DNA from 3 places in the Streptomyces sp. NPDC005533 genome. Region 3 is predicted to be linked to each of the others. Evidence: riboswitches for the same ligand, from Rfam matches in the RefSeq annotation. Region 3 holds a riboswitch; each other region holds the start of a gene.
What was found. A riboswitch is a leader RNA that binds a small molecule or an ion and turns the genes downstream of it on or off. The one in region 3 is predicted to bind cobalamin.

Region 1 (11,119 bases), on a different contig from region 3:
CCGGCGGGTCCACGCGGCGAGCTCGCGGACGCGGGCGGCGGCGTCGGCGAGGCGCTCCTCGGGGAGCGTGCCCTCGCGTACGGCCGCGACCAGCGCGTCGCGCAGCCGCAGGACCGTGGCCTCGTCGGCGAGTCCGCCGCCGACGCAGATGGCGTCGGCGCCCGCCGCGATGGCGAGGACCGAGCCGCGCTCGATCCCGTACGTCCCGGCGATGGCGTTCATCTCCATGCCGTCGGTGACGATGAGGCCCTCGTAGCCGAGCTCCTTGCGCAGCAGGCCGGTCAGGATCTGCGGGCTGAGCGTGGCCGGCCGGGTCGGGTCGAGGGCGGGCACCAGGATGTGCGCGCTCATCACGGCCTTGGTGCCGGCCGCGATGGCCGCCCTGAAGGGGACCAGCTCGCGGGCCTGGAGGGTGTCCAGGTCCACGTCGATGCGCGGCAGGGCGTGGTGCGAGTCGACGCTGGTGTCGCCGTGGCCCGGGAAGTGCTTGGTGCACGCGGCGACGCCGGCGGCCTGGAGGCCCTCGACGTAGGCGGCGGTGTGCCGGGCGGCGAGGTGGGTGTCGGCGCCGAAGGACCGTACGCCGATGACGGGGTTGTCCGGGTTGGAGTTGACGTCCGCGGACGGGGCCCAGTTGAGGTTGACCCCGCACTCGGCGAGGCGGCGGCCCAGCTCGCGGGCGACGTCCCGGGTGAGACCGGTGTCGTCGACGGCGCCGAGGGCCAGGTTGCCGGGGAAGGAGGAGCCGCCGCGGACCTCCAGGCGGGTGACGTCACCGCCCTCCTCGTCGATGGCGACCAGGACGTCGTCCCGTTCGGCGCGCAGCTGTGCGGTCAGCGCGGCGAGCTGTTCGGGCGAGGTGATGTTGCGGCCGAACAGGCCGACGGCGGTGAGGCCTTCGCCGACCCGGCGGAGCAGCCAGGCGGGGGCGGTGGTGCCCTCGAAGCCGGGCTGGAGGACCGCGAGGGCGTCCCGGGTGAGCGTGTCGGTCTGGTGCGCAAGGACAGTCATGGCGGCCGTTATCCCTTCACGGCGCCGGCGGTCATCCCGCCGACGGCCTTGCGCTGGAGGAAGATGAAGATGAGCAGGACCGGGACCGCGAAGAGCGAGGACGCGGCCATGGTGGCGCCCCAGTCGTTGCCGAAGGCCGACATGAACTCGGTCAGCCACAGCGGCAGGGTCTGCGCGCTCTTGTCCTTGTTCAGGATCAGGACCATGGCGAACTCGTTCCAGGCCGTGATGAAGCCGAAGAGCGAGGTGGACATCAGGCCGGGGGCCAGCAGCGGGAAGATCACCTTGCGGAAGGCCTGGCCGCGGGTGCAGCCGTCGATCTGGGCGGCCTCCTCCAGGGTCACCGGGACGGCGGCGATGAAGCCGCGCAGGGTCCAGATGGTGAAGGGGAGGATCATCACGAAGTAGATCGCGGTGAGCAGCGGGAGGCTGTTCAGCATCTCGCCGTCGCGGGCGATCATGTACATCGCGATGACCATGACCTCCCAGGGGGCCATCTGGGCCATCATCACGGTGAGGACGAGGCCCTTGCGGCCCTTGAACCTCATGCGGGCGATGGCGAAGCTCGCGGCGAGGGCGACGAGCAGGGCCAGCGCGACGGCGCCGACGGTGACCAGGACGCTGTTGGTGACGTACGTCCAGAAGTTGGAGACCCCGGTGGCCTTGCTGAAGTTGTCGAGCGTCGGGGTGAAGACGAAGACCGGGTCCTTCGTGAGCATCTGGCTCGACGGCTTGAGGGCCGAGGAGAACATCCAGTACACGGGGAAGACGAAGACCAGGGCGAGGAGGAGCGCGCCGAGGTTCTTGACCACGGCGGCGGGGCGGACCGGCCGGCGCTTGCGGAGCTGCTGCGCGGGCTTCGGCGCGGTGGTGGTGGGGCTGCTCACTGCTCCTCCTCCTGCTTCAGGATCAGGCGGAAGTAGAAGGACATGACGACCACGAGGATCAGGATCGTCAGGACGGAGATCGCGGCGGCGAGGCCGTAGTGGGCCTGGCTCTGGCCCTCGACGTAGGCGAAGACCGGGAGGATCTCGGAGCCGCGGTCGGGGCCGCCCTTGTTCATGGCGTAGACCTGGGTGAAGGCCTTGAACACCCAGATCACCTCCAGGAACGTGGTGATGAGGAAGAACGGCTTGAGGTTCGGGAAGACGATCTTCCAGAAGGTCTGCCAGCCGTTGGCGCCGTCCATCCGCGCGGCCTCGTACAGCTCGGCCCCGACGGTGGTCAGTCCGGCGTACATGTTGAGGGCGACGAAGGGGATGGAGCCCCAGACCACCAGGACGGTGACGATCGTCAGGGTCGACAGGCCTGTCTGCATCCAGTTGTGCTGCTCGTAGCCGGCGAAGCCGGCGGTGCGCATCACCCAGTTCATGACGCCGAACTGCTCGTCGAACAGCCACTTGAAGACCTGTACGGAGGCCACGATGGGCATGGCCCAGGCCATCACCAGGGCCATCGAGAGGACCAGGCGCATCTTCTTGCCGAGCCGGTTCAGCAGGATGCCGATGAGGCTGCCGAGCACCATGATGAGCGCGACGTTGGCGGCGGTGAAGGCGAAGCTGCGGACGACGACGGTCCAGAAGTCCGCGTCACCGATCAGTTCGGTGTAGTTGGAGAATCCCGCGAAGGGGTACTTCCGCTGGATGAACTCGATCTTGTTGATGTCCTGGAAGGACAGGATCACGTTCTTGATCAGCGGGTACAGCAGCAGTGTCGCGAGGGCGAGCACCGCGGGCCCGACCAGCAGGTAGGGCAGCCACCCCGAGGGGAGCGACTTTCTGCCCCCGCGAGGAGACTTGGGACCGGGACCGGTCGGGGACGCGGACTTCTCGGGCCGTCCGGCGGACTTCTGTGGTGCGTCCTGTGGAGCGTCGGTCAGCGCTCCCTGGGAGTGCACGGTCATGGCGTGGCTTCCTCGCGGTTGACTGTGGAGTCAAATGCGCGACGGGGGGCACGGCGGCGGCCTGGCGCCTGCCGTGCCCCCAGTGCGCTCACACTGCTGGGTGGTGCGTGAACTGCGGGGCGGGACTACTTGTTGATGCGGTTCGCGATTTCCTTGTCCGCGTCCGCGCCCGCCTTGGCGGCGTCCTCACCGTTCAGGACCTTGGTCATGAACTCCTTGATGGGGTTCGGCTCGGTCTCGACGTTCGCCCAGCCCGCGGTGACCGGAGTGATCTTGCCGTTGACGCCGGCCTTGCCCATGGCCTCGGCGAAGGAGCCGGCGGCCGGGGTGAAGTTCGCGCCGGCCTGGTTCGGCAGCAGCGCGCCCTTGGTCTCGGCGGCGTACTTGGTCATCTGGTCCTTGCCTGCGGCGAGGGCCAGCCACTCCTTGGCGAGCTCCTTGTTCTTGGAGCGCTCGGCGATGGCGAGGTTCGAGCCGCCGAGGAAGACGGTGCTGGTCTTGTCCGCCGTCTTGCCCGGGATCGGGAAGTAGCCGAAGTCGGCCTCCTTGCCCGCGTCCTTCAGGGCCTTCTCGGCGCCGCCGGCCTCCCAGCCGAGACCGATCCAGGAGGCGACGCCGCCCTTGGGAACGATGTCGGTGGACTGCTGCGGGTTGGCCTCGTCCTTGTCCTTGGGGGCGGTGGAGAAGGACTGGAGCTTCTTGTAGAACTCCACGGCGGAAGCGGCCTGCGGGGTTCCGAGTCCGCCCTTCCACTTGGCGCCGTCCTTGACGGCGAGGTCGCCGCCCTCGTCCCAGACGAAGCCCGCGAGGACGTACCAGCTCTGGCCGGGCAGGTAGATCGGCTGGGAGGCCGGGTCGGCCGCCTTCAGCTTCTCCAGACCGGCGATCCACTCGTCGCGGGTCTTCGGCGGGGTGACGCCGGCCTTCTCGTAGGCCTTCTTGTCGTAGATGACGACGCGGTTGGCGGCGTACCAGGGGGCGGAGTAGAGCTTGCCGTCGATCTCGGCCGAGGCGAGCATGCTCTTCTGCCAGGCGTCGGCGCCGAGCTTGGCCTTGTCCTTCGTCAGGTCGGCGAGGCCGCCGGTGACCGCGTAGCCGGCGGTCTGGGTGTTGCCGAGCTCCAGGACGTCCGGCGGGTTGTTCTCGGAGAGGGCCGTGGTGACCTTCTCCTGGATGCCGGTCCACTTCTGCTCTTCGACCTTGACCGTGACACCGGGGTGCTTGGCCGAGAACTCCTTGTTGACCTCGTCGATCCAGGCCTTGGGAGCGGAACCGTCCATCACCCAGACGGTGATCTCCTTGGCGCCACCCGCGTCGGTCTTCGCCTTGTCGTCGCCGCCGTCGCCGCACGCCGCGACTCCGACCATCATGCCCGCGACACTGACCGCCGCGATGAGCTTGCGCTTCACGCCACCCTCCTCAGGGATGCCTGCCTGCACTTCCCTCGCCCGCCGCGGTGACATACGCGAAGTACTGCCGTGGGGCCGGGATCTGATCCATATTGGTTTAGACCAGTAGCTGGAGCTTGGCCTAGACCTTTAGGGGTGTCAAGGGTCTAATGAGCGGGTGCCCGGTCCGTTATCGGACCGACACCTGGGGAGAGAGAAGGCCTGTCCCCCCTTACGTGTCACCATGTGACCGCACATATCGGAGGAGCCGGTGACGGCAGCGAAACTGGAGTCGGGAAGGCGGGCGGCGATGGCCACCGAAGGGGCGACCACGGAGCCGGACGGCGGGGCAGCCACCCGCACGGCACGCGTTCCCAAGTACTACCGACTCAAGCGGCACTTGCTCGACATGACCGAGACACTGCCGCCCGGCACCCCGGTCCCGCCGGAGCGCACGCTCGCGGCCGAATTCGACACCTCGCGGACCACCGTCCGACAGGCCCTCCAGGAACTGGTCGTAGAGGGACGACTGGAGCGGATCCAGGGCAAAGGCACCTTCGTCGCCAAGCCCAAGGTCTCCCAGGCGCTGCAACTCACCTCGTACACGGAGGACATGCGCGCCCAGGGTCTCGAACCGACCTCTCAGCTCCTCGACATCGGCTACGTGACGGCCGACGACACCCTCGCCGGACTGCTCAAGATCACCACCGGTGGACGGGTGCTGCGCATCGAGCGGCTGCGCCTGGCCAGCGGCGAGCCGATGGCCATCGAGACCACGCACCTGTCGGCCAAGCGCTTCCCCGCGCTGCGCCGCTCGCTCGCCAAGTACACCTCCCTCTACACCGCACTCGCCGAGGTGTACGACGTGCACCTGGCCGAGGCCGAGGAGACGATCGAGACCTCGCTGGCCACCCCGCGCGAGGCCGGACTGCTCGGCACCGACGTCGGCCTGCCGATGCTGATGCTGTCGCGGCACTCGCTGGACGCCGACGGCGAACCGGTGGAGTGGGTGCGGTCGGTGTACCGCGGGGACCGGTACAAGTTCGTCGCCCGGCTCAAGCGCCCCGCCGTCTGACCTGCCCGTCGGCCCCCGCGTCCCCGATTCCTTCACATACCGGATTACGGACGGGGTCTTACGCTCAGCGGGCGATCCCCCGTAGATTCCCTGCGCTTACGCAGATGATCGACGAGGGGACGAGGTCATGCCTGAACCGGAAGCAACAGGGACAGAACGGAACACGGCGAGTCCGGGCACCACACCGGGCTCGCCCTCTCCGAAGTCCATCGCCGTGTGGGTGCTCGTCGGACTCGTCGGCGCCATCGGCTGGGGCGTGCTGGCGCTCTCGCGCGGCGAGGAGATCTCCGCCGCGTGGCTGCTCGCCGCCGCGCTGGGCTCCTACGCCATCGGCTACCGCTTCTACGCGCGCTTCATCGCGGACCGCGTGCTCAAGGTGGACAAGACGCGGGCCACCCCCGCCGAACGCCTCGACAACGGTGTCGACTTCCATCCCACCGACCGCCGGGTGCTCTTCGGCCACCACTTCGCCGCCGTCGCGGGCGCCGGCCCACTCGTCGGACCGGTGCTGGCCGCGCAGATGGGATACCTGCCCGGCACCATCTGGATCGTCGCGGGCGTCATCTTCGCCGGCGCCGTGCAGGACATGATCACGCTGTTCTTCTCCACCCGGCGCGACGGCCGCTCGCTCGGCCAGATGGCCCGCGACGAGATCGGCCCCGTGGGCGGAGCCGCCGCCCTGGTCGCCGTGTTCGCCATCATGATCATCCTGCTGGCGGTGCTCGCGCTGGTCATCGTCAACGCCCTGGCGCACTCCCCCTGGGGCGTGTTCTCCATCGGCATGACCATCCCGATCGCCCTCTTCATGGGCTTCTACCTGCGCGTGCTGCGGCCGGGCCGGGTCACCGAGGTGTCCACCATCGGTGTCGCCCTGCTCCTGGTCGCCATCATCGCGGGCGGCTGGGTCGCCGAGTCCTCCTTCGCGGACACCTTCACGCTGGAGAAGGAGACGCTGGTCATCTGGATGGTCGCGTACGGCTTCATCGCCTCGGTACTGCCGGTGTGGATGCTGCTCGCGCCCCGCGACTACCTCTCCACCTTCATGAAGATCGGCACGATCGCGCTGCTCGCGCTGGGCGTGGTCATCGCGATGCCGATGCTGAAGATGCCCTCGGTCACGGACTTCGCCTCGCGCGGCGACGGCCCGGTCTTCGCGGGCTCGATGTTCCCCTTCGTCTTCATCACCATCGCGTGCGGCGCCCTGTCCGGCTTCCACTCGCTGGTCGCCTCGGGCACCACCCCGAAGATGATCCAGAAGGAGACCCAGGTCCGGGTCATCGGCTACGGCGCGATGCTGACCGAGTCCTTCGTCGCCGTCATGGCGATCATCGCGGCCTGCATCATCGAGCCCGGCCTGTTCTTCGCCGTCAACTCCCCCGGCGGGGTCATCGGCACCACCGTCGAGTCGGCCTCGCAGGCGGTCACCAACCTCGGCTTCGTCATCTCCCCCGAGGCGCTGACCCAGGCCGCCAAGGACGTGGAGGAGGCCAGCCTGCTCTCCCGTACGGGTGGCGCGCCGACCTTCGCACTCGGGATGTCGGAGATCTTCTCGTCGGTGATCGGCGGGGCCGGCATGAAGGCCTTCTGGTACCACTTCGCCATCATGTTCGAGGCGCTGTTCATCCTCACCACCCTCGACGCGGGCACCCGCGTCGGCCGGTTCATGCTCCAGGACACCCTCGGCAACCTGCACAAGCCCTTCAAGGACGTGAGCTGGAAGCCGGGCGTCTGGCTGGCGAGCGCCGTCGTCGTCGGCGCCTGGGGCTACTTCCTGTGGGTGGGCGTCAAGGACCCGCTGGGCGGCATCAACCAGCTGTTCCCGCTGTTCGGCATCGCGAACCAGCTGCTCGCCGCGGTCGCCCTGGCCGTCTGCACCACCCTGCTGGTCAAGTCCGGCCGCCTCAAGTGGGCCTGGGTGACGGCCGTCCCGCTGGCCTGGGACGTGGCCGTGACGCTCACCGCCAGCTACCAGAAGGTCTTCTCCGACAACCCGAAGATCGGCTTCTTCGCGCAGCGCAGCACCTACCAGGACGGCATCGACGCCGGGAAGGTGCTCAAGCCCGCGAAGAACATGGACGAGATGCACACCGTGGTCACCAACGCCACGGTGGACGGCGTGCTGTCGGCCCTCTTCGCCCTGCTGATCGTCATCGTGCTCCTGGACGCGGCCCGGACCTGCCTGAAGGCCGTCCGCAAGCCGGAGTCGGTGACCCTCACCGAGGTCCCGTGGACCGAGTCGAAGATCGTCGCACCGGCCGGGCTGATCCCGACGACCGAGGAGCGGGCGGAGCTCGCCGCGTCCGGCCTCGACTCGGGCGGCGGACACGTCAAGGAGCCGGTGGCGTGAGCACCGTACGGAGCGCGCTGGCGAAGGCGCGGTTCTACGTACGGGAGTTCTCCGGGGAGGCGGCGTACGACCGGTACGTGGCCCACGCCCGCTCCCACGACCCGGACGCGGAGGTCCTCACCCGCCGCGCCTTCGAGCGGGCCCGGACGGACGCCCGCGAGGCGGACCCCCGTGAGGGCTTCCGCTGCTGCTGAACCACGCGCAGGGGCCCCGCCGCACGACGCGGCGGGGCCCCTTCGGCGTTCCCCGCCGCACGCCGGCACCCGTCCCCGTCCTGCACACTCGACCGCATGGACATGGTGATCAGAACGGCGCTTCCCGCCGAGTACGCGGAGCTGGGTGAGATCACGGCGGGGGCCTACCTCGCCGACGGCCATCTGGACTTCAACGAGGACGACGGCTACCTGAACGTGCTGCGCGACGTGGCCGGCCGGGCCGCCGAGGGCGAGGTGCTCGTCGCCGTACGGGACGAACGGCTGCTGGGCGGTGTGACCTTCGCCGCTCCGGGCAGTCCGCTCGCCGACATCGCGGCTCCGGACGAGGCCGAGTTCCGGATGCTCGCGGTGGCCCGCGAGGCGCGCGGCCAGGGCGCCGGCGAGGCACTGGTGCGGGCCTGCGTCGAGCGGGCGAGGGCTCTGGAGGGCGTGACCGGCCTGGTTCTCTCCACGCAGGGCGGCATGGCCGAGGCCCATCGGATCTACGCGCGCCTGGGTTTCGTACGCACTCCGGAGCGGGACTGGGCACCGATCGAAGGCCTGACACTCCTCACTTACCGGCTCAAGCTGTAGCCACGCCGACACTACATGTGGGGGTTACCGCAGAGGGCCGCCCCCACATGTATGCTCAAGGCTGCTGTCTCGCAGGGGAATCCGGTGCGAATCCGGAACTGTCCCGCAACGGTATGAAGTGTCCGGCTACCGGACACCAAGTCCGATGACCTGCCGACAGCGCGCCCGGCTCGACCGAACCGGGTGCCGACACGTCCGGGCCTCGCGGTTGGGCCGGTGGACGCCATGCGGTGTGTACGCGTTCCTGCCACGCCCGCATGCGCCCGCTCGCGCCCCGCTCCGTCGATGACCGGGCCGAGCGAGGGAGAGCTCCCGCCGTGACCATCGCGCCTTCCGCACCGCGCGCCGAGTCCGTTTCTGGCGACAACACCGAGGGCCCGGGGGCCACGCTGCTGCGTACCCTCACCGAACTGACGGCGGACCTCCCCGACACCGACCCCGGCCGCGTCGCCGCCTCCGCGCTCCGCGGCCGCAGCGCCGCCGCCGACGACGCCGAACTGCGCGGGCTCGCCACCGAGGCCGCCGCCGGTCTGATCTCCGAGGACCCCGCGTACTCGAAGCTCGCCGCCCGACTGCTGACGCTGGCCGTGCGCGACGAGGCCGCGAGCCAGGGCTCCACCTCCTTCTCGGCGTCCGTCGAGGTCGGCCACCGCGAGGGCCTCATCGCCGACCGCACGGCCGAGTTCGTGCGGACCCACGCGAACCGCCTGGACGCACTGGTCGAGCACACCCTCGCCGAGGGGGCCGACGACCGCTTCGGCTTCTTCGGCCTGCGCACCCTGCACAGCCGCTACCTGCTGCGCCACCCGATCACCCGTCAGGTCATCGAGACCCCGCAGTACTTCATGCTCCGCGTGGCCTGTGGCCTCGCCGCGGACGAGAGCGTCCAGGCCGTCGAGGAAGTGGCCTCGCTGTACAGGCTGATGAGCCGCCTCGACTACCTGCCCTCCTCCCCCACCCTCTTCAACTCCGGCACCCGGCACCCGCAGATGTCCTCCTGCTACCTGCTGGACTCCCCGCTGGACGAGCTCGACTCGATCTACGACCGCTACCACCAGGTGGCGCGCCTGTCGAAGCACGCGGGCGGCATCGGCCTGTCGTACTCCCGCATCCGCGCCCGCGGTTCGCTGATCCGCGGCACCAACGGCCACTCCAACGGCATCGTGCCGTTCCTGAAGACCCTCGACGCCTCCGTCGCCGCCGTGAACCAGGGCGGCCGCCGCAAGGGCGCCGCCGCCGTCTACCTGGAGACCTGGCACGCGGACATCGAGGAGTTCCTGGAGCTGCGCGACAACACCGGTGAGGACCAGCGCCGCACCCACAACCTGAACCTCGCCCACTGGGTCCCGGACGAGTTCATGCGGCGCGTGAACGCGGACGCCGACTGGTCGCTGTTCTCCCCGGCCGACGTGCCCGAGCTGGTCGACCTGTGGGGCGACGAGTTCGACGCCGCCTACCGCAAGGCCGAGGCGGCGGGCCTGGCCCGCAAGACCATGCCCGCCCGCGACCTGTACGGCCGGATGATGCGCACCCTCGCGCAGACCGGCCAGGGCTGGATGACGTTCAAGGACGCCTCCAACCGCACGGCGAACCAGACCGCCGAGCCGGGCACGGTCGTGCACTCCTCCAACCTCTGCACCGAGATCATCGAGGTCACCAACGACGGCGAGACGGCCGTCTGCAACCTCGGCTCGGTCAACCTCGGCGCGTTCGTGCTGACGGAGACGGGCGAGATCGACTGGGAGCGGCTGGACGAGACCGTCCGCACCGCCGTGACCTTCCTCGACCGCGTGGTGGACATCAACTTCTACCCGACCGAGCAGGCCGGCCGCTCCAACGCCCGCTGGCGCCCGGTGGGCCTGGGCGCCATGGGCCTCCAGGACGTCTTCTTCAAGCTGAAGCTGCCCTTCGACTCCCCCGAGGCGAAGGCCCTGTCCACCAAGCTCTCCGAGCGCATCATGCTCGCGGCGTACGAGGCCTCGTGCGACCTGGCCGAGCGCAGCGGCCCGGTGCCGGCCTGGGAGCAGACCCGCACCGCGCGCGGCGTCCTGCACCCGGACCACTACGCGACCGAGCTGAACTGGCCGGAGCGCTGGGAGGCGCTGCGCGCCCGCGTCGCGAAGTCCGGCATGCGCAACTCGCTGCTCCTCGCCATCGCCCCGACGGCCACGATCGCCTCGATCGCCGGCGTGTACGAGTGCATCGAGCCGCAGGTCTCCAACCTCTTCAAGCGCGAGACGCTCAGCGGTGAGTTCCTCCAGGTGAACGGCTACCTGGTGGAGGAGCTGAAGGCGCTCGGCGTGTGGGACGCCCAGACCCGCGAGGCGCTGCGCGAGTCCTCCGGCTCGGTCCAGGGCTTCGGCTGGATCCCGGCGGAGGTCCGCGACCTGTACCGCACGGCGTGGGAGATCCCGCAGCGCGGTCTGATCGACATGGCGGCGGCCCGTACGCCGTTCCTGGACCAGTCGCAGTCGCTGAACCTGTTCCTGGAGACGCCCACCATCGGCAAGCTCAGCTCGATGTACGCGTACGCCTGGAAGCAGGGTCTGAAGACCACCTACTACCTGCGCTCGCGCCCCGCGACGAAGATCGCCCGCGCCGCGTCCG
Region 2 (11,119 bases), on a different contig from region 3:
GACCAGGAGTGGCTGTTCGAGCAGATCGACCCGGGGGGCGCGCTCGCCCGCTTCAGCCCGTCGGCATGGTGCCTGTGCAGCCAGAACGACATCGAGCCGGTCCTGATGTCCGTGACCCCCGGACTCGGGGCCGACCTGCGGTTCTCCACCGAGCTCCTCTCCTTCGAACAGGACCCGGGCGGTGTGACCGCCCTCGTGAAGGACCGCGAGAGCGGCGAGCACAGCACGGTCCGCGCGGACTACCTCGTCGCCGCCGACGGGCCGCGCAGCCCGGTGCGGGAGGCGCTCCGGATCGGCCAGACCGGTTCCGGGGACCTCTTCCACAACGTGAGCATCACCTTCCGGTCCCGCAGGCTCGCGGACGTGGTCGGCGACCGGCGTTTCATCGTGTGCTACCTGACCAAGCCCGACGCCGACGGGGCCCTGCTGCCGGTGGACAACAGGGAGCGGTGGGTCTTCCACGCGCCGTGGCACCCCGACCGCGGCGAGACCCTGGAGGACTTCACCGACGAGCGCTGCGTCGAGCACATCCGCCGGGCCGTCGGCGCGCCCGACCTGGACGTCGAGATCACCGGCAAGGCCCCGTGGCACGCGGCCGAGCGGGTCGCGCAGCGGTACGTGGCCGGGCGGGTCTTCCTGGCCGGTGACTCCGCCCACGAGATGTCCCCCACCGGGGCGTTCGGCTCCAACACCGGTATCCAGGACGCGCACAACCTGGCCTGGAAGCTCGCCGCGGTCCTGGACGGCGCGGCCGGCCCCGGGCTCCTGGAGACGTACGAGGCCGAGCGGCTCCCGGTGGCGCGGGCGACGAGCGAACGCGCCTCGGCCCGGTCCGCCGAGCACAGCCACCCGGGGTACGTACCCGACCCGGAGACCGTCCCCGAGGCCCAGCCCGAGACCGCCCCGGGCGGGGGCGGACGGCAGGGCGGTGTCCTGTCCGTGGCCATGGGCTACCGCTACAACCAGGGCGCGGTCCTGGGCACCGACCCCGACCAGCCGGTCGTTCCCGAACGGATGCGTCTGCGCGGCGAACCGGGCACGCGCGCACCGCACATGTGGCTCCACGTCCCCGGGGAGGAGCAGCCGAAGTCCACCGTGGACCTCTACGAGCGGTCCTTCGTCCTGCTCAGCTCGGAGGGCACGCCGTGGAGCGGGGCGGCGGGCTCCGTCGCCAAACGGATGAACGTCCGCCTGGACGCCTACGCCATCGGCACCGGACCGGAGGCCGACCTGATCCCCGCGAGCGGCGCCGACTGGGCCGAGGCGCACGGCACGACCGCGGCCGGGGCGGTCCTCGTCCGCCCGGACGGCTTCGTCGCCTGGCGCTCGGAGGAGGCCGTGGCGGACGAGGAATCGGTCCTCTACAAGGTCCTGACCACCCTGCTGGACCGCTACTGACGGCCGCGCCCCCGACGGAGAAGGGCGCCGCCCCCGCGTGGTCCGCGGGGACGGCGCCCTTCGCCTGCGGCCTGAAGCCGACCCGATCAGGTCACCTGACCGACTTCGAACCGAGCTCACCGGGCGTCTTCGGCACCCAGGGCTCCACGGCGGTGGCCTCAGCGGGGTCCGGCTCGGACATGCTCACCCGGTAGACGGTCCCGCGATCCCCGCTCACGGGCAGCACGTGGAGCTGTTTGACCTGGTGGGTGTCGTGCAGGTAGAGCACGACCGTCTGGTGGTACGAACCCTCGTCGTAGAACTCCGCGGTGACCCTGCCGGCCGCACCCGTGCGGAACGCGGTGATCCAGTTCTCGGCGGTCTTCCGGGTGGCGGCCTGGCCCTGCCGGTCGTCGCCCAGGGCCGCCAGCTCGCCGACCCCGCCGTCGGCGATCCGCCACACCACCTGCTGGGTGATCCCCAACGTGTCCCTGGACGGATACCCGACGACGGCGAGCGGCGGGTGGCTGCTGTAGTCCCCGGCGTACGCCACTTCGTCGGCGTCGTCACCCGCCGAGCACCCGGTCAGTACGCCGAGGGCCACGACGCAGACGAGGGCGGCCCGCTGGGCCGGTCCCGGCCTCATCGGGATACCGCGGAGGATCGAATGGCCATGCTTCCCCGGTCTTTCGGTGGGCACCCGGCGCTCCGGTGCTCCAGGCGTGAGAGGAGCAACGTAACGCCCTGACCAGGACGTTCGAGCGCGGAAACAGACAAGGGGGGAGCTAACCGGCGCCCGGGTGAGCCACTTCACGCCATGACCGGTTCCGGTCCTTGCCCGCGGCCGTCGGGAACGCCGTCTACTCTGGCCGGGCAGCTGGTTCGCGCCCGTCCGCCAGGCGGGACGCGTCGTAAGAGGGAACCCGGTGGGAATCCGGGACTGCCCCGCAGCGGTGAGCGGGAACGACCGCCGTCATACGCACTGGGACCGGAACCGGTCCTGGGAAGCGACGGCCAGTAGGGGCCCGCCGGGAGACCGGCAGGCGTGCCCGCGAGTCCGAAGACCTGCCCGTTGCCCGAGCGCGAAGGACCGCGCCCGGTTTCCCGGTGACCTCGTGGGCGGGTCGGCGTGCTCCAGGCGGATCGTCGCGGCGCGTACTTCAGACGTACGCGCAACGGACGGTCGGCCCGTCCGGCACCCCTTCGCAGCCCAGGCCCGTCACCGGGCCCATGGAGACACGCTCGCGAAGGAGAGTTCCGTGACCACAGAGTCTGCAGCCACGGCCGTACGGGCCACCGTGTACGGCTACCCCCGCCAGGGCGGCAGCCGCGAACTGAAGAAGGCCGTCGAGGGCTACTGGAAGGGCCGCGTCACCACCGAAGTCCTCCGCAAGACCGCCCGCGACCTGCGCCGGACCAACTGGCAGCAGCTGGCCGACGCCGGCATCACCGAGGTGCCGACCGGCGACTTCTCGTACTACGACCACGTGCTGGACACCAGCGTGATGGTCGGCGCCGTCCCCGAACGCCACCGCGCCGCCGTGCACACCGACGCCCTCGACGGCTACTTCGCCATGGCCCGCGGCACCCAGGACGTCGCGCCGCTCGAGATGACCAAGTGGTTCGACACCAACTACCACTACCTGGTACCGGAACTCGGCCCGGACACCGTCTTCACGGCGGACTCCTCGAAGCAGGTCAGCGAGCTCGAAGAGGCGCTGGCGCTCGGCCACGGCGCCCGCCCGGTGCTGGTCGGGCCGGTGACCTACCTCCTGCTCGCCAAGCCCGCCCCCGGCGCCGCCGCCGACTTCGCCCCCCTGACCCTGCTCGACCGCTTGCTGCCCGTGTACGCCCGCGTCCTGGCCGACCTGCGCGCGGCCGGCGCCGAGTGGGTGCAACTGGACGAGCCCGCCCTCGTGCAGGACCGCACCCCGGCCGAACTGAACGCCGCCGCCCGCGCGTACCGCGAGCTCGGCGCCCCGGGCGAGCGGCCGAAGCTGCTCGTGGCCTCGTACTTCGACCGGCTCGGCGAGGCCCTGCCGGTGCTGGCCAAGGCCCCCGTCGACGGACTCGCCCTGGACTTCACCGATGCCGCCGCCGCGAACCTCGCCGACCTCGCCGCCGTCGGCGGGCTGCCCGGCAAGCGGCTCGTCGCAGGCGTCGTCAACGGCCGCAACATCTGGATCAACGACCTGGAGAAGTCCCTCGCCACCCTCGGCACCCTCCTGGGCCTCGCCGGCCAGGTCGACGTGGCCGCCTCCTGCTCCCTGCTGCACGTCCCGCTGGACGCCACCGTCGAACGCGACGTCGACCCGCAGGTCAGGCGCTGGCTCGCCTTCGCCCGGCAGAAGACCGCCGAGATCGCCACGCTCGCCCGTGGCCTCGCCGGCGGCACCGGCGCGATCGCGGCCGAACTCGCCGCCAACCGGGCCGACCTGGCCTCCCGCTCCGGATCCGCCGTCACCCGCGACCCCGCCGTGCGCGCCCGGACCGCGGCGATCACCGACGCGGACGGCCGCCGCTCCCAGCCGTACGGGGAGCGCGCGAGCGCCCAGCACGCCCGCCTGGGCCTGCCGCCGCTGCCCACGACCACCATCGGATCGTTCCCGCAGACCACCGAACTGCGCACGGCCCGCGCCGACCTGCGGGCCGGCCGCATCGACACGGCCGGCTACGAGGACCGCATCGAGGCCGAGATCCGGGAGGTGCTGGCCTTCCAGGAGAAGGCCGGCATAGACGTCCTCGTGCACGGCGAGCCCGAACGCAACGACATGGTCCAGTACTTCGCCGAGCAGCTCACCGGCTACCTGGCCACCCGGCACGGCTGGGTCCAGTCCTACGGCACCCGCTACGTCCGCCCGCCCGTCCTGGCCGGCGACGTCTCCCGCCCCGACCCGATGACCGTGCGCTGGACCACGTACGCCCAGGCGCAGACCGGCCGGCCCGTCAAGGGCATGCTCACCGGCCCCGTCACCATGCTCGCCTGGTCCTTCGTCCGCGACGACCAGCCGCTCGGCGAGACCGCCCGGCAGGTCGCGCTGGCCCTGCGCGACGAGGTGCACGACCTGGAGGCGGCCGGCACCGCCGTCATCCAGGTCGACGAACCGGCGCTGCGGGAGACCCTCCCGCTGCGCGCCGCCGACCACGCCGCCTACCTGGCGTGGGCCACCGAGTCCTTCCGGCTCACCACCGCCGGGGTCCGGCCGGACACGCAGATCCACACGCACATGTGCTACGCCGAGTTCGGCGACATCGTGGACGCCATCGAGGACCTCGACGCCGACGTCATCAGCCTGGAGGCGGCCCGCTCGCACATGCAGGTCGCCGACGAGCTCGCGGGGGCCGACTACCCGCGCGAGGTCGGCCCCGGCGTCTGGGACATCCACTCGCCGCGGATCCCGTCGGTGGCCGAGGCCGCGGCGCTGCTCCGCAAGGGCCTGGCGGCCATCCCGGCGGAACGGCTGTGGGTCAATCCCGACTGCGGCCTGAAGACGCGGGCCTGGCCGGAGACCAGGGCCTCCTTGCGGCACCTGGTCGAGGCCGCCCGCCAGGTGCGCGCCGAGATCGCCGACGACGGCGCCTGACCGGGGGGTCCGGCCGCCTCAGGCGGAGCGCGGTGGCACGACGCGTTCCGGGGCGGGCGGCCGGATCCCGTCGCCGTGCCCGCCGCAGCCGCGGTCGCCGGCGCGGTCGTCCCCGACGAGGCCGGCGACGTGGTCGGTGACCGTGTCGAGGATCGCCGTGGAGATGGTCGCGTCGCCGAGCACGAGATGGTTGAGCGTCAGTCCGTCCGTCATGGCGGCCAGATAGCGGGCCAGCACGGTGACGGGGACGCGGAGTTCGAAGCCCATGTGGTGGCGGAGCTGCTCGATGAGCTCGGTGTAGGTGTCGGCGTACAGCTCGTACTGGCGTCGCGCCAGGTGCTCGAAGCCGGGCCGGCGCAGGGCGTACTGCGTCAGCTCGTACGTGAGCATGTGCTCGCCCGGGTGGGCGGACACGTGGTCCCAGTACGCCTGGAAGCCGGCCCGGACGGTCTCCCGGAGGGTGGCCTTCGGCTGGATCGCCTCCCTCACCACGGTGATGCTGTGCTCGGTGATCGCCGTCATGACGGATTCGAGCAGGGCCTGCTTGGAGTCGAAGCAGTAGTGGAAGACGCTCAGCGACACGCCCGCCTCGGCGGAGATCGACCGGGTCGTCGTGCGGGCGACCCCGTCGCGGGTCATCGCTCGGATGGCGGCCTCGGTCAGCTGCCGGCGCCGGTCGGCCGACGGCATCCGTGCCATGGGCGGTCCCTTTCGGTTCGTGCTGCGGTGCCGTGCCGTGCTGTTCGCGGGAGGGCGGCCGGGGCCGGCCGGATCGGTGAGGATCCGGCCGGCCCCGGCACCCGGACGCCGTCCGGGCGGCGTCACGCGTCAGCTGCTGTAGACGCCGACCTCGTGGAGCGAGTACCCCCACTGGGTGCCGCGCTGCAGCCCGTGGACCCGTACGTACCGGGCGGGGGTGGCGGCGAACTGCGCCGTGTCCAGCCCGCCGTCACCGGTGGTCGTGGCCCACGCGGACTGCCAGTTCGTGCCGTCGCCCGAGAGCTCGATGCGGTACGACTTCCCGTAGGCGCGTTCCCATTCGAGGGTGACGCGCTTGACCAGGCCCGGTGTCCCGAGGTCGATCTGCAGCCACTGGTCGTCGCTCCAGTCGCTCGCCCAGCGGGTGCTCGTGTTGCCGTCCACGGCGCGGGAGGGCGCGTAGCTGACGAACGGGTTCCACTCGGACGAGCCGGCCGAGGCGGCGGCGCCCACGGCGAGGTTCACCCCGGCCTTGTGCTTCTCGGACGAACCCCAGGTGGTCAGGTAGGACTCGGCACCCCGGAACAGGTCGTCCACCACGTCCTGGCCACCGGTGAGCCGGATGTCCTCGATCCAGTCCGGGACCAGGCCGTAGTGCGCGGCGCCGTCGGTGTTCAGGTCCCAGGTGCGCACGCCGGTGGTCTGCTTGTCGATCACCGAGCCGCCGTCGGTGCTGCGGTACGGGTAGCGGACCGGGTTCGGGGTGTCCGCGCCCCGGGGGCCGGGCCAGCCGCCGACGCCGTTCATGTCGGTGCCGTAGCCGTAGCCGACCTTGTACTTCTCGCGGAGCGCGTCCGTGCGCTTGGCCTCCGCGCTGAAGGCCTCGGAACCGCTCATGTACTGGGCGACGAAGCCGCCGAGCCGGTACACGCGCTCCGTCCAGTCGAGGTCCATCCAGCTGTGCGAGGAAATCACGCCGGGGTACGACTCGGATTCGAGGATGTCGAAGGCCCGGCCCGCGGCCTTGACCCCCATGTGGTCGATCTCCAGCATCATCTTGCGTTTCATCATGCCGCGCACCGCGTACTCGCCGAGCTCGGTGAGACCGCGGGTGTTGCACTGCGCGTCCGCCGCGTAGGAGGGGACCGCCACGCCCGCCGGGAGCTGCTTCTGCGCCTCGGGCGCCGCCGCGAGACCGATGGGGTTGTCGTGCTGCGGGCCCTTGCACTTCTCGGTCTGCCAGAACGTACCGGTGGACAGGAACTGGCCCACGTTGATCGCCGTGCCGAGGGCGCCCTGGTCGAAGCGGACCCCGCACAGCGCGTTGTCGAACTTGTGGCACAGGAACATGCTGCGCACGCCCAGCTTGTACAGCTCGTCCAGGCCGCGGTCGATGTCCTCCTTGCTGCACTGGGCGATGTCCAGGATCTGCTTGCAGCCGAACGGCTCGGAGGTCTCCACCCCCATGACGACGGCCAGCTTGCCCTGCTTGATGACGTCACGGGCCTGCGCGGAGTCGGTGACGATCCGGAACCATCCCTTGCCCGGACCGCCGTACATCTTGTCGACGTACGCCTGCATGTCGTACGTCTTCTGCGCCTCCAGGCGGATCGCGGTCATCTCGTCGCAGCCGCGGTCCTTGAAGAAGTAGACCGAGCAGATGACGCCGTTGGTGACGAGGTCGTTGACGAGCACCCGCTGACCGCCGCGCCAGGCGCGTTCCACCCAGGCGTAGTAGTTCTGCTGGTGGGTCAGCGAGTCGTGGGCGGGCCAGTCCTTGAAGGTCGGCCAGCCGTTCGGGTCGTGCTTGCCGTCGCCGCCCTTGGTGATGAAGTCGAAGACGGCGAGCGTGCCGTCGGGATAGTGCTCCGGGCAGTCCTTGAGCGCGTCGGCCACGCCCTGCTCGGAGAACGGCTTGCCGCAGATGAGGCGGCCGCCGAAGCCCTCGTTGGACATCAGGTGGTCGTGCGCGTCGACGAAGCCGCGCACGCGCCCCTGGGCGTCGGTCCCCTTGAAGGGTTCGCCGGTGACGTTGATCTCGGAGTCGGGCGCGGGCCGGGCGACGGGGTTCCACCAGCCGGGGTCGGCGGCGGAGGAACTGGGCACGGGGCCGAGCACCATGGCCACCACGGCGAGGAGCAATGACAGGACCGCCAGGGGCCTACGCCTGTGGTGCGTGTGTCGGGAAATGGTCATCACTCACGTCTTCGGTCAGTGGAGGGCGCGGTCGGGGAGCCGGATCCGTCCGGGGACACGACGGTCACGACCAGCAGCACGGCTGTGGCGTGATTGTCATGGACCGCACAAGCAGTGGGTCGAGAATCGCCACTGGCGGCAGCAGAGTCAAGAGTCCGGGACAGATGACCTGATGACTCGTCAGTCCGGCCGGAGCGGCTCCCTCCGAGCCGTGGTGCCCTCGGTGTCCTGGGTGCCGGCGCTGTCGGTGGGGCGTGCGACGATCCCGGACATGATCGCCTCGCTCGCCGCCCTGCTGCCCACCGCCGGTACGCACACCTCCACCACCTACGCCGACTGGGTCGCCGCCCACGACCCGGACGCGGCCGGGACCGCACGCGCCCTGATCGAGGACATGCGCTCCGAACTGGGCCGCTCCTACGGCAAACCCGGCCGCTTCCTCGACACGATGACGGCGCGCGCACGACGGCTGCCGCCGGCGCACCTGCCGTGGTTCTGGGACACCGTCGGCCACCGGCTGATCGGCTACGGGAGCCGACCCGGCGGGCGGGCCTACGCGGCGGCGCGGGCGGCCGAGGACCGGCACGGCCTGCCGGTGGACCCGGCCTACCGCCGGGCCAACGCCCTGCTGTTCGCCAGGGGCGGGGCCATGCCGGCCAAGGAGCTCGCGGCCCACCAGCGCTTCCTCGCCGAGACGCTGGACCCGGCCGCCGCGCACACCGCCCTGGACGCGTTCCTGACCGCGTGGGCGTCCTCGCCCGCCGACCTGCCCGCGGATCTCGTACGCCGCGTACGGGCCTCCGCGAAAGCGGCCGGGCACGGGGACGAGGAGGTCGCGCGCCTGGTGGGCGGCATCCTGTCCGTCACCCGGAAGAAGTCGGTGCCGGACGCCCTGCTGACCGCCGCGGAACAGGCCCTGACGGTCCGTCCGCCCACCGACACGATCGTCGCCGGGCTGGTGGAGGTCTTCCCGGACGGGGTCACCGACGGCGGGGCGTGGCTGCGGATGCTGATCGGCTGCGGCGCGACGGAGGCGATGGAGAGCGGGCGGCTGGTGCCCGAGGGCGGACTGCCCCACTGGGTCGGGAACTTCGTCCGCATGTACCAGTACGCGGCGCAGTCCGGCGGCGGCGTCGCGCGGCAGCCGCTCCCGGCGGAGTTCCTCGACCTGGTGGGCCGGCTGGGGCCGCGGCTGCGCGCGGCGGGCGACCCGGTGACGGTCCACACCACCCGGCACCACTACCAGGGCCTCGACGCGGACGTACTGGACGCCTGTCTCGCCGCCGGGGTCGCGGTCGTCGACCCCGGCCCGGAGACGCGGATGCACTTCTGGGGCGAGCGGTCCCGCCGGGACCTCGCCGCACTCGCGGCCGACCCGGTCTTCGGCCCCCGCCTGGAGGGGCGCGTCCACCAGGACCTGACACCCCGCTGGTCGGCGGCGGGGGGCCGCCGGCCCGGGTCCGCGGTGACGCTGCTGCCCGGCAACGACGGCATCGCCCACGAGGTGGCCGGGCGGGTCGGCAAGCTCGTCGACACCGTCGCGGGCGGCGGCATGGCCGGAGCCGAGGAGGCCGTCGCCGAGCTGGAGGCCCTGCTGGACCGGCCCACGGTGAGCGCGCTCGGCGGGATCGCCGACGCCCTCGCCGGAGCGGGAGCGGCCGGCGCGCTGCGGCGCTCGCTGGCGGCCGGCCTGCCGGAGGAACTGGCCTGGCCCGCACTGGAGTCGGTGTACGCGCGGTTCGCGGCGGACGCCGGGCCCGAGGCCGCGGACGAGCCGCTGCCCGGGGTGGCCGGGGTCACCTGCACCTGGCCGGTGCTGACGGTGTTCGGACGCGACCGGGCGGTCGCCGTGGCCCCGGACGGGGAGCGCGGCTCCTGCCGGTTCACCGTCCCGGACGGCGCCACCATGTACGCCGTCCACTACGTGGGCGGATCCTTCCTGGTGAGCTGGACCCTCAAGGCGAGCCCCTACTTCTGCGACACCGCCGTCTGGGCCGACCGTCCCGAGGAGCCCTTCACCCCCGACGAACGGCGCGGCCTGGTGCCGTTCGGCGGCAGCCTGGACGGGGCGTACGGCTTCCAGTTCGAGACCGCCGACGGGGGCGGCCGGCACGGCGGCCGGCGCGTGCTGCGCCCCGGCGGCACCGAGGGCATCGACGGGGACGAGCTGCAACTCGGCGACGGCACCCGGATCTGGACCAACGCCGTCTTCGGGCGGCGGCCCTGGGAGGTGGCCGACCCGGTCACCGGGGAGTGGCGGGGCGCGAGCCCCCTGCCGGACTTCCCCGGCCGGCCCGCGAACGCCGACCCGGCCGCGGACCCGTCCGAGGAAGGCATGAGCCTGGCCCTGGAGGCGCTGCAACTCGCGCCGCTGCCCGCGGGCGTGGACGGCTCCCCGCTCGGCAGCCGGGACGGCCTGGTCGGGACCCGGGTGCTGTTCCGCAACCGCCACCGCGACCACCCGCGCGACCACTACCTGCTGGAGAGCGTGGACGGGCGCACCGCCCGGTTCGACATCGACCGTCAGGGCCAGGAGCCCTGGGCCGTGTGGGCCCCGCCGGAGGGCGCCGTCGAGGACGTGGTCCTCGCCGAGGCGGAAACCCACACGGGCGTGCGCGCGTACACCGCCGGCGGCGTCCTGCTGTGGGAACTGGACGGACACCACTCACCCCGGCACCCGCGGGTCAGGCCGGTCCGGCGGGCCACCGCGTCGGGCGGCGTGGCCCTGCCGCCCGCCTTCTGGTACCTGCTGCGGACCCGGGACGCGGCCGGGTCCCGGGCACTGCGCGCCGTGGGAGCGCAGACGGCCGACACCCTGCTGACGGCCGCCCTCGACGGCCGGCCGGCGCTGCGCACGGCCGTGGCCCGGGAGTTGCCCGAGGTCACCGACCCGGTCCTGGCCGAAGCCGTCGTGGCGGTGGCCGCGCGGGCCGCCCGGGTGGAGGAGCGCCGGCGCGCCCTCCACCGGCGCGTCACCCTGCTCATCGAGGCCGCGCCGGCCCTGCCGCGCCGGTCCGCACCGGACACCGAACTGCTGCCCGCGCTGTTCGGGCTGGTCTCCAAGGGGGAGCGGCCGACCCGGGACGTGGCCCTGCCGGCGACGCTGAGCGCGCTGGCCTCCGACGGTGCCTGCCTGGCCGGGACGATCGTGGAGGAGGTGCGGCGGCTCTCGCCGCCGGCGCCGCCGCGCGACTGGTCCCAGCTGCTGGGCACCATCGACGCCGCGGCCTGGCGGGCCGCGGTGGCGCCGACCCCGGACACGG
Region 3 (8,517 bases):
CTCCGGTGGGAAGACCGGTTCGCCCGTGGCGGCCAGCGTGATCAGGATGGCCTCCACCGGGCAGCCCTCCGCCGCCGTCAGGATCGGCTCGTTCGCGTCCGACTCGGCCGCGCGCGGGTGGGACTGGCGTGCCGAGTCCAGGACGAAGCCGTCCGGGGCGTGGTTCACGCACATGCCCGAGCCGATGCAGACCCCCCGGTCCACCTCGACCTGCCAGCGGTCACCCATCAGGCACCCGCCTCGTGGCCCGCCGGCAGGTGGATCATCTTGTGTTCCAGGTACTCGCTCAGTCCCTCCGGGCCGAACTCCCGGCCCACGCCGCTGTTCTTGTAGCCGCCGAACGGGCCGAGCATGTCCAGGCTGAAGGTGTTGACGTTGAAGGTGCCGGTGCGGATCTGCCGCCCGAAGTCGATGCCGTGCTCGACGTCGCCGGTCCAGACGCTGCCGCTCAGGCCGAACTCCGAGTCGTTGGCGACCCGTACCGCCTCCGCCTCGTCCCCGTACGGGATCAGGCAGACGACCGGGCCGAAGATCTCCTCGCGCGCGATCCGCATGGAGTTGTCCACGTCGCCGAAGAGGGTGGGCTCGACGTACCAGCCGCGGTCCAGGCCCGCCGGGCGGCCGCCGCCCGAGAGGACCTTCGCGCCTTCCTCCTGGCCGATGCGGATGTAGTCCAGGGAGCGCTGCTGCTGCCGCCTGGCCACAAGCGGGCCGAGTTGCGTCGCCGGGTCGAGCGGGTCGCCGACGACCAGCGCGCCGGCCGCCGCCGCGAGGGCCTCGGCCACCTCCTCGTACCGGCTGCGCGGGGCGAGGACGCGGGTCTGGGCCACGCACGCCTGGCCGTTGTTCATCCAGGCCGCGGGCACGATCCCGGCGATGGTGGTGTCGAGGTCGGCGTCGGGCAGGATCACGGCGGCGGACTTGCCGCCGAGTTCGAGGGTGACCCGGGTGAGGTTGCGGGCGGCGACCTCCATGACGCGCCTGCCCGCGGCGACCGAGCCGGTGAAGGCGACCTTGTCGATGCCGGGGTGGCCGACCAGGTACTCGCTGACCTCGCGGTCGGCGGGCAGGATCGACAGCACGCCTTCGGGCAGTCCCGCCCCGCGCGCGATGTCGGCCAGGATGTAGGAGTCGAGCGGTGCTTCGGGGGACGGCTTGAGGATCACCGTGGAGCCCGTCAGCAGCGCCGGGGCCAGTTTGGCGGCGGCCACGAACTGCGGGACGTTCCACGGGATGACGGCGGCGACCACGCCCACCGGTTCCCGGCGCACCAGGATCGGGCCAAGCACGCCCTGGCGGTGTTCCTCGTACGGGTAGGCGCGCGCGACGGTGATCGCGGCGTCGTAGACCATCATCGGGCCGAGCGCCTGGGCGAGGACGCTCCAGGAGTACGGGGATCCGTTCTGGGAGCTGATCGAGCGGGCGATCTCCTCGTGCCGGACCGCGATGGCGTCCTTGATGCGGGTGACGACGGCGATGCGCTCGTCCAGGGTCATCCGCGGCCAGGGCCCCTCGTCGAACGCCTTGCGCGCGGCGGCGACGGCGCGGTCGACGTCCGCCTTCGAGGCGTGCGGGACGGAGCCGATGACCTGCTCGGTGTGGGGGGAGACGATCCGGATCGTGTCGGTGCCCAGCGGATCCGTCCACTCCCCGCCGATGAACAGTTGTCCGTGTTCCACGAGCTCGGTCATGGCTGAGGCCTCCTGCGGCTTGGCGTTCCAGAACTGATACCAGTTCTAGTTCGAGGAGTCCACGGCCAGGACGGAACAGCGGAGAAGATCCAACGGCTAGTCAGAAGGGCCCGGAAGTGGTCGACTTGGGCTCCTACTGGAACACGTTCTCGTCAGAGGGCGGCAACGGGCGGAGGGCTCATGCCGGAGGACACGTCACAGGTCACCGATCACGGCGGAGGCGTGTGGGGAATCAAGGTGCCCATCCCCGACAACCCGCTGGGCCACACCCTCGTCCACGTCCTCGACACCGACCGCGGCCCGGTCCTCGTCGACACCGGCTGGGACGACCCCGAGTCCTGGGACACCCTCGTCGCCGGACTCGCCGCGCTCGGCATCGCCGTCGCCGACGTCCACGGCGTGGTCATCACCCACCACCACCCCGACCACCACGGCCTCTCCGGCCGGGTCCGGGAGGCGTCCGGCGCCTGGATCGCCATGCACGCCGCCGACACCGAGGTCGTCGTCCGCACCCGCTCCTCCGAGCCCGGCGTCTGGTTCGACTACATGAGCGCCAAGCTCGCCGCCGCCGGAGCCCCCGAGGAGCACCTCGCGCCCCTGCGCGCCGCCCGCGCGAGCGGCCGCACCCGGACCCTGCCCGGGCTGCGCGCCGCCGTGCCCGACCGCGAGATCGTCCCCGCCGAACTGCTGCCCCTCGCCGGACGCCGGCTGCGCGCGATCTGGACCCCCGGCCACACCCCCGGCCACGTCTGCCTGCACCTGGAGGAGGCCCATCCCGCGCACCTGCCCGGCAACGGCCGCCTCTTCTCCGGCGACCACCTGCTGCCCGGGATCTCCCCGCACATCGGCCTGTACGAGGCCCCCGAGGACACCCGCGTCACCGACCCCCTCGGCGACTACCTCGACTCCCTCGAACGCGTCGGCCGGCTGGCGCCCGCCGAGGTGCTCCCGGCCCACCAGCACGCCTTCACCGACGCACCCGCCCGGGTACGGGAACTGCTGGACCACCACGAGGAGCGGCTGTCCGGGCTGTGGGCGCTGCTGGCCGAGCCGCTGACGCCGTGGGCGCTGGCGGAGCGCATGGAGTGGAACCGGCCCTGGGAGCAGATCCCGTACGGCTCCCGCAACATCGCCGTCTCGGAAGCGGAGGCCCATCTGCGGCGTCTGGTGAAGCAGGGCCGCGCGGAGGCCGTCCCGGGCACCGACCCGGTGACCTACCGGGCGGTGTGAGGGCTGCGGCACGGTGCCGTACGGGCTCGGGCAGGGCCGGCGCCGGACCCGGGCGCGGCCCGGCCCGGGACCGGGGCGTGGCCGGTAAGGGGCCCTGGCCCCCGGCGCCCCCGGACCCGCAGGCTACGGGCCGGTAGAGTGAAGCCGTCGTCCACCTTTCCGTACGGGGGGAAGCCGGTGCGAATCCGGCGCTGACCCGCAACCGTGACCCACCCGGCACCGCCCGGGCGGGGAGCCGGAATGCCCCGTACCGCAAGTGCGCGGCTCGCGCCGTCGGATCCTCCGGCGGCCGGCACCGTCGAGGTAAACGGAGCCGGAGCCCGGTGCCAGTGCGTGCCCGCCTCCGGTTCCCCAGCAGGAGAGGCACCCTCCCCCATGAACGTCCGTCGCAGCGCAGCCGCGCTCGCCGCCTCCGCCGTGCTCTGCGTGGGTGTCGCCCCCGCAGCCCTCGCCGACACCGCGCCGCCCGCCTCCCCCTCCGCATCCCCGGTCATCCCCTCCGGCCTCTACGGCAAGAGCGACCCCGGCTACGACGGCGTGTGGCGCCAGTCCTTCGCGCTGCTCGCCCAGGACACCGTCGGCGTCAAGCCCGCCGCGCAGGCCGTGGACTGGCTGGTCGGCCAGCAGTGCGCGAACGGCTCCTTCCCCGCCTTCCGCGCGGACACCGCCAAGGACTGCGACGCGACCGCGTACATCGACTCCAACGCGACGGCCGCAGCCGTGCAGGCGCTGACCGCGCTCGGCGGCCACGGTGACAGCGTCAAGAAGGCCGTCGCCTGGCTGAAGTCCGTACAGAACGAGGACGGCGGCTGGAGCTCCAACCCGGGCGGCGCCATGGACGGCGGCACCGACGCCAACTCGACCGCCATCGTGATCAGCGCCCTGGCCACGGCCGGTGAGAAGCCGGCCGACGTCAAGTCGAAGGCGGGCAAGACCCCCTACGAGGCGCTGCTCTCCTTCCAGCTGGGCTGCGCCGCCGAGCCGGCCGCCGACCGGGGTGCCTTCGCGTTCCAGCCGGTCGACGGCAAGCTGCTCGCGAACGGCGACGCCACGGCCGCGGCCGCGCTGGCCGGCCTCGGCACGGGCTCGGCCGTCGTCCCCTCCGGTACGGACACCCCCGCGGCGCCGCTGACCTGCCCGGCGGCGGGCGCCGCGGACCCGGTGGCGGCGGCCCAGGGCGCGGCGGGCCACCTGGCCGAGGCCCTCAAGAAGGACGGCCACCTGACGGCCGTGACCCCGGGCTCCGACCAGCCCACCCCGGACACCGGCAACACCGTCGACGCGGTGATCGCCCTGGCCGCGGCCGGGCACAAGCAGTCGGCGGCGGGCGCCCTGGAGTGGCTCAAGGCCAACTCGGCGCAGTGGGCGAACGGCAGCCCGGCCGCTCTCGGCACCCTGATCCTCGCCGCGCACGCCACGGGCACCGACCCGAAGTCCTTCGGCGGCACCGACCTCGTCGCGGCGCTGAACGCGACCGGCCCGGCCCCGCAGGGCCCGGACACGGACGCCACGACGGTGAAGGACGACTCGTCCGACGACCAGAACCTCTGGTGGATCATCGGCGCGGGCGGCGCGGCCGGCGTGGGCATCGGCATCCTGCTGAGCGGCCGCCGGAAGAAGAACCAGCTCTGATGCGCCACCGCCGGCCCGCCGCGGCCCTCGCTCTGGCGCTGGCCCTCGGGAGCGTCCTGGCCGTCCTGGCCGCCGCTCCCGCGCTGGCGGCCGGCTACCGCTACTGGTCGTTCTGGGACGGCTCGGACGGCGGCCGGTGGTCGTACGCGACGCAGGGCCCCTCGACGGCCCGCCCCAAGGACGGCTCCGTGCAGGGCTTCCGCTTCTCGGTGAGCAAGGACGCGGCGGACCAGGCGGCGCAGCCGCGCGCCGCGGCCGACTTCGAGGCCGTCTGCGGTTCCACCGCCCCGGCGCAGGGCCGCAAGCGGGTCGCGCTCGTCGTCGACTTCGGCGTGCCCGCGGACGCCCCGTCGGGCGAGGCCCCGCCCCAGGACGCCCCGCGCACCGCCTGCGCACAGGTGGCCCCGGAGGCCACGGCCGCCGAGGCACTGGCGTCGGTCGCGAAGCCGCTGCGCTACAACGGCGCGGCCCTGCTGTGCGCGGTCTCGGGCTATCCGAGGCAGGGCTGCGGGGAACCGATGGCGGACGCCCCGGCGGCGAGCGCGTCGGCGGCGGCGTCCGCCACCCCGGCTGCCCCGGCTGCCCCCACCGCGGACGACGGCGGCCCGTCGGCGGGCCTGCTGGCGGGCATGGCGGCCGTGGCCGCCCTGGCCGCGGCAGCCGTCTGGCAGTCCCGCCGCCGCACCCGATGACGGTCCCGACCCCGCGGGAGCCGGCGCCCGGCGACGGCGGGGCGGCCGCCGACGGCGCTGCGGCACCCGCGGGGGCCGCCCACGGTCGCAGCGCGAGCCGCCCGGGTGGCACGGGCGGGTACCGGGGCCGGCCGCAGGCCGGGCGCACCCCCGCCGGAGCCGCACCCGGCGACGTGACCCCGGCCCGCCGGAGCCGCCCCGCGGCGCCGGACTCCCCGCACTGGTCGACGTACGAGAGGAAATGGCGGGCCCCGCTCGCCGGCCGGGCCACCGCCCTGCACGCCGGGGCCTGGTGGCTCTGGGCCCTCGGGCTCGCCACCGCCGCCTCCCGCACCACCAACCCCCTGCTCCTCGGCCTGATCGTCGGTGTCGCCGGGTACGTGGTGGCAGCCCGCCGCACGGACGCGCCCTGGGCGCGTTCCTACGGCGCGTTCCTCAAGCTCGGCCTCGTCGTCATCGGCCTGCGCCTGCTCTTCTCCATGCTGCTCGGCTCGCCCGTCCCCGGCGCGCACACCTTGTTCACGCTCCCGGAGATCCCGCTGCCGGCCTGGGCGCAGGGCATCCGGTTCGGCGGGAGGGTCACCGCCGAACAGCTGGCCTTCGCCTTCTACGACGGCGCGAAACTGGCCGCCCTCCTCGTCTGCGTGGGCGCCGCGAACGCCCTCGCGAACCCGGCGCGGCTGCTGAAGTCCCTGCCGGCCGCCCTGTACGAGGTGGGGGTGGCCGTCGTCGTCGCCATGACCTTCGCGCCGAACATGGTCGCCGACGTGGTCCGGCTGCGGACGGCCCGCCGGCTGCGCGGGCGCCCCACCGGCGGGGTGAAGGCGATCCTCCAGATCGGTCTGCCGGTCCTGGAGGGCGCGCTGGAGCGTTCCGTCGCCATCGCCGCGTCGATGGACGCGCGCGGCTACGGCCGTACGGCGCAGGTCCCGCCGGCCGTCCGGCACACCACCAACGCCCTCACCCTCGGCGGTCTCCTCGGCATGTGCGCGGGCACGTACGGGCTGCTCGCCGCGCAGGGCGGCGCGTACGGGCTCCCCGTGCTCGGCGTCGGCGCCGCCCTGGCCCTCGCGGGCCTGCGCCTCGGCGGACGCCGGTCGGTGCGGACCCGCTACCGGCCCGACCGCTGGGGGCCGCGCGCCTGGCTGGTGGCCGGGTCGGGCGCGGCCGTCGCCGTGCTCCTCGTCCGGGCGGGCACCGTCGACCCGGCCGCGCTGCACCCGGGCGTGGTCCCGCTGGTGGCGCCGACGCTGCCGTTGTGGCCGACGGCGGCGATCCTGATCGGCCTGCTGCCCGCGTTCGTGGCACCCGTACCGCCCAAGGAGGCGTCGCAGTGATCCGCTTCGAGCAGGTGTCGGTCACCTACGAGGGCGCGGCCGGGCCTTCCCTCCAGGGCGTCGACCTGGTGATCCCGGAAGGCGAGCTGACCCTTCTGGTCGGCCCGTCGGGGGTCGGCAAGTCCACGCTGCTGGGGGCCGTGTCGGGGCTGGTGCCGCACTTCACGGGCGGCCGGCTGAGCGGACGCGTGACCGTGGCCGGGCGGGACACCCGTACCCACAAGCCGCGGGAGCTGGCGGACGTGGTCGGCACGGTCGGGCAGGACCCGCGGGCCCACTTCGTGACGGACACGGTGGAGGACGAGCTCGCCTACGGCATGGAGTCCCTGGGCCTGCCACCTGCGGTGATGCGCCGCCGGGTGGAGGAGACCCTGGATCTCCTCGGCCTCAACGAACTCCGGGACCGGCCCCTCGCCACGCTCTCCGGCGGCCAGCAGCAGCGGGTCGCGATCGGCTCGGTCCTGACCCCGCACCCCCGGGTCCTGGTCCTGGACGAGCCCACGTCGGCGCTGGACCCGGCGGCGGCGGAGGAGGTCCTGGCGGTCCTCCAGCGCCTGGTCCACGACCTCGGCACCACCGTCCTGATGGCGGAGCACCGGCTGGAGCGGGTGGTCCAGTACGCCGACCAGGTGCTGCTCCTGCCGGCGCCGGGCGCGGCCCCCGTCCTGGGTCCCCCGGCGGAGATCATGGCCGTCTCCCCGGTCCACCCCCCGGTGGTCGCCCTGGGCCGCCTCGCCGGCTGGACCCCGCTCCCCCTCTCGATCCGCGACGCCCGGCGCCTGGCCACCCCCCTCCGCACCCACCTCTCCCCTCCCCCACCCCACACCCCAACCCCGCCGGCGCCGCACATCCCAGCCCCTCCGGCGCACATTCCAGCCCCTCCGGCGTTTGAGGAGCGGGGTCCGGGGCGGAGCCCCGATCTTGCAGCCTCCCCGGCGTTTGAGGCGCGGGGCCTGCGGCGGAGCCCAGGCGGCGGCGCGGCCGGGCTGCTGGCGCGGCTGCTGCGTCGGGGCACGCCGAGCCCGACCCCGACCCCGAGCCCCGCCCCGGAAGGGCCTGCGGCCCACACCCGCGGCCTCGGCGTCCGCCGCACCCGCACGGACGTGCTCCGCGACATCGACCTCACGGTGGCGCCCGGCGAGATCATCGCCCTCATGGGTCGCAACGGCGCCGGCAAGTCCACCCTCCTCGCCACCCTCGTCGGCACGCTCGCCCCCACCACCGGCGAGGTGACCGTCGGCGGCCGCACCCCCCACCGCACGCCCCCGCCCGAGATGGTCCGTCGCGTCGGCCTCGTCCCGCAGGAGCCCCGCGACCTCCTCTACGCCGACACCGTCGCCGCCGAGTGCGCCGCCGCCGACTCCGACGCCGGCGCGGCCCCCGGCACCTGCCGTGCTCTGGTCCGCGCGCTGCTCCCGGAGGTCCCCGACGAGACGCACCCCCGTGATCTGTCCGAGGGCCAGCGTCTGGCCCTCGCCCTGGCGCTGGTCCTCACCGGCCGCCCGGCCCTGCTGCTCCTGGACGAGCCCACCCGCGGCCTGGACTACGCCGCCAAGGTCCGCCTGGTCGAGATCCTCCGCGCTCTGGCGGCCGACGGCCACGCCATCGTCCTCGCCACCCACGACGTGGAGCTCGCCGCGGAGCTGGCCCACCGCGTGGTGATCCTGGCCGGCGGGGAGGTCGTCGCGGACGGCCCGACGGCCGAGGTCGTCGTGTCCTCGCCGGCGTTCGCCCCGCAGGTGGCGAAGGTCCTGGCGCCGGGCCACTGGCTCACGGTGAGCCAGGTCGCCGCGGCCCTCGACGCGAGGGAGTCCCGGTGAACCGGCCCGTCCGCGTCGGGCCGCGGGCCGCCGCCGCCCTGGTCCTCGTCTTCCTCATCGGCGTCGCGGCCTTCGGCTGGCCGCTCCTCGCCGACCGGCAGTCGGGGCTCGCCCA

Region 1: another riboswitch for cobalamin. It lies ahead of ACFYP3_RS08520 (ribonucleoside-diphosphate reductase subunit alpha); the one in region 3 lies ahead of ACFYP3_RS36020 (prenyltransferase/squalene oxidase repeat-containing protein).
Region 2: another riboswitch for cobalamin. It lies ahead of metE (5-methyltetrahydropteroyltriglutamate--homocysteine S-methyltransferase); the one in region 3 lies ahead of ACFYP3_RS36020 (prenyltransferase/squalene oxidase repeat-containing protein).

What each region holds. Positions count from the first base shown of each region.
Region 1 is NZ_JBIAJH010000006.1:176,781-187,899, reverse strand. It holds gene ACFYP3_RS08560 (glycoside hydrolase family 3 protein) at 1-1,011, opposite strand, end outside; gene ACFYP3_RS08555 (carbohydrate ABC transporter permease) at 1,020-1,898, opposite strand; gene ACFYP3_RS08550 (carbohydrate ABC transporter permease) at 1,895-2,914, opposite strand; gene ACFYP3_RS08545 (extracellular solute-binding protein) at 3,040-4,323, opposite strand; gene ACFYP3_RS08540 (GntR family transcriptional regulator) at 4,613-5,377, shown strand; gene ACFYP3_RS08535 (carbon starvation CstA family protein) at 5,505-7,724, shown strand; gene ACFYP3_RS08530 (YbdD/YjiX family protein) at 7,721-7,918, shown strand; gene ACFYP3_RS08525 (GNAT family N-acetyltransferase) at 8,015-8,512, shown strand; cobalamin riboswitch at 8,554-8,685, shown strand; gene ACFYP3_RS08520 (ribonucleoside-diphosphate reductase subunit alpha) at 8,830-11,119, shown strand, end outside.
Region 2 is NZ_JBIAJH010000027.1:9,036-20,154, reverse strand. It holds gene ACFYP3_RS25185 (FAD-dependent oxidoreductase) at 1-1,398, shown strand, start outside; gene ACFYP3_RS25180 (hypothetical protein) at 1,490-2,023, opposite strand; cobalamin riboswitch at 2,290-2,444, shown strand; gene metE (5-methyltetrahydropteroyltriglutamate--homocysteine S-methyltransferase) at 2,637-4,961, shown strand; gene ACFYP3_RS25170 (TetR/AcrR family transcriptional regulator) at 4,980-5,660, opposite strand; gene ACFYP3_RS25165 (discoidin domain-containing protein) at 5,790-7,856, opposite strand; gene ACFYP3_RS25160 (hypothetical protein) at 8,029-11,119, shown strand, end outside.
Region 3 is NZ_JBIAJH010000089.1:1,008-9,524, reverse strand. It holds gene ACFYP3_RS36035 (ferredoxin) at 1-228, opposite strand, end outside; gene ACFYP3_RS36030 (aldehyde dehydrogenase) at 228-1,691, opposite strand; gene ACFYP3_RS36025 (MBL fold metallo-hydrolase) at 1,872-2,921, shown strand; cobalamin riboswitch at 3,055-3,184, shown strand; gene ACFYP3_RS36020 (prenyltransferase/squalene oxidase repeat-containing protein) at 3,297-4,553, shown strand; gene ACFYP3_RS36015 (SCO2322 family protein) at 4,553-5,245, shown strand; gene ACFYP3_RS36010 (energy-coupling factor transporter transmembrane component T) at 5,242-6,582, shown strand; gene ACFYP3_RS36005 (ABC transporter ATP-binding protein) at 6,579-8,402, shown strand; gene ACFYP3_RS36000 (ECF transporter S component) at 8,348-8,517, shown strand, end outside.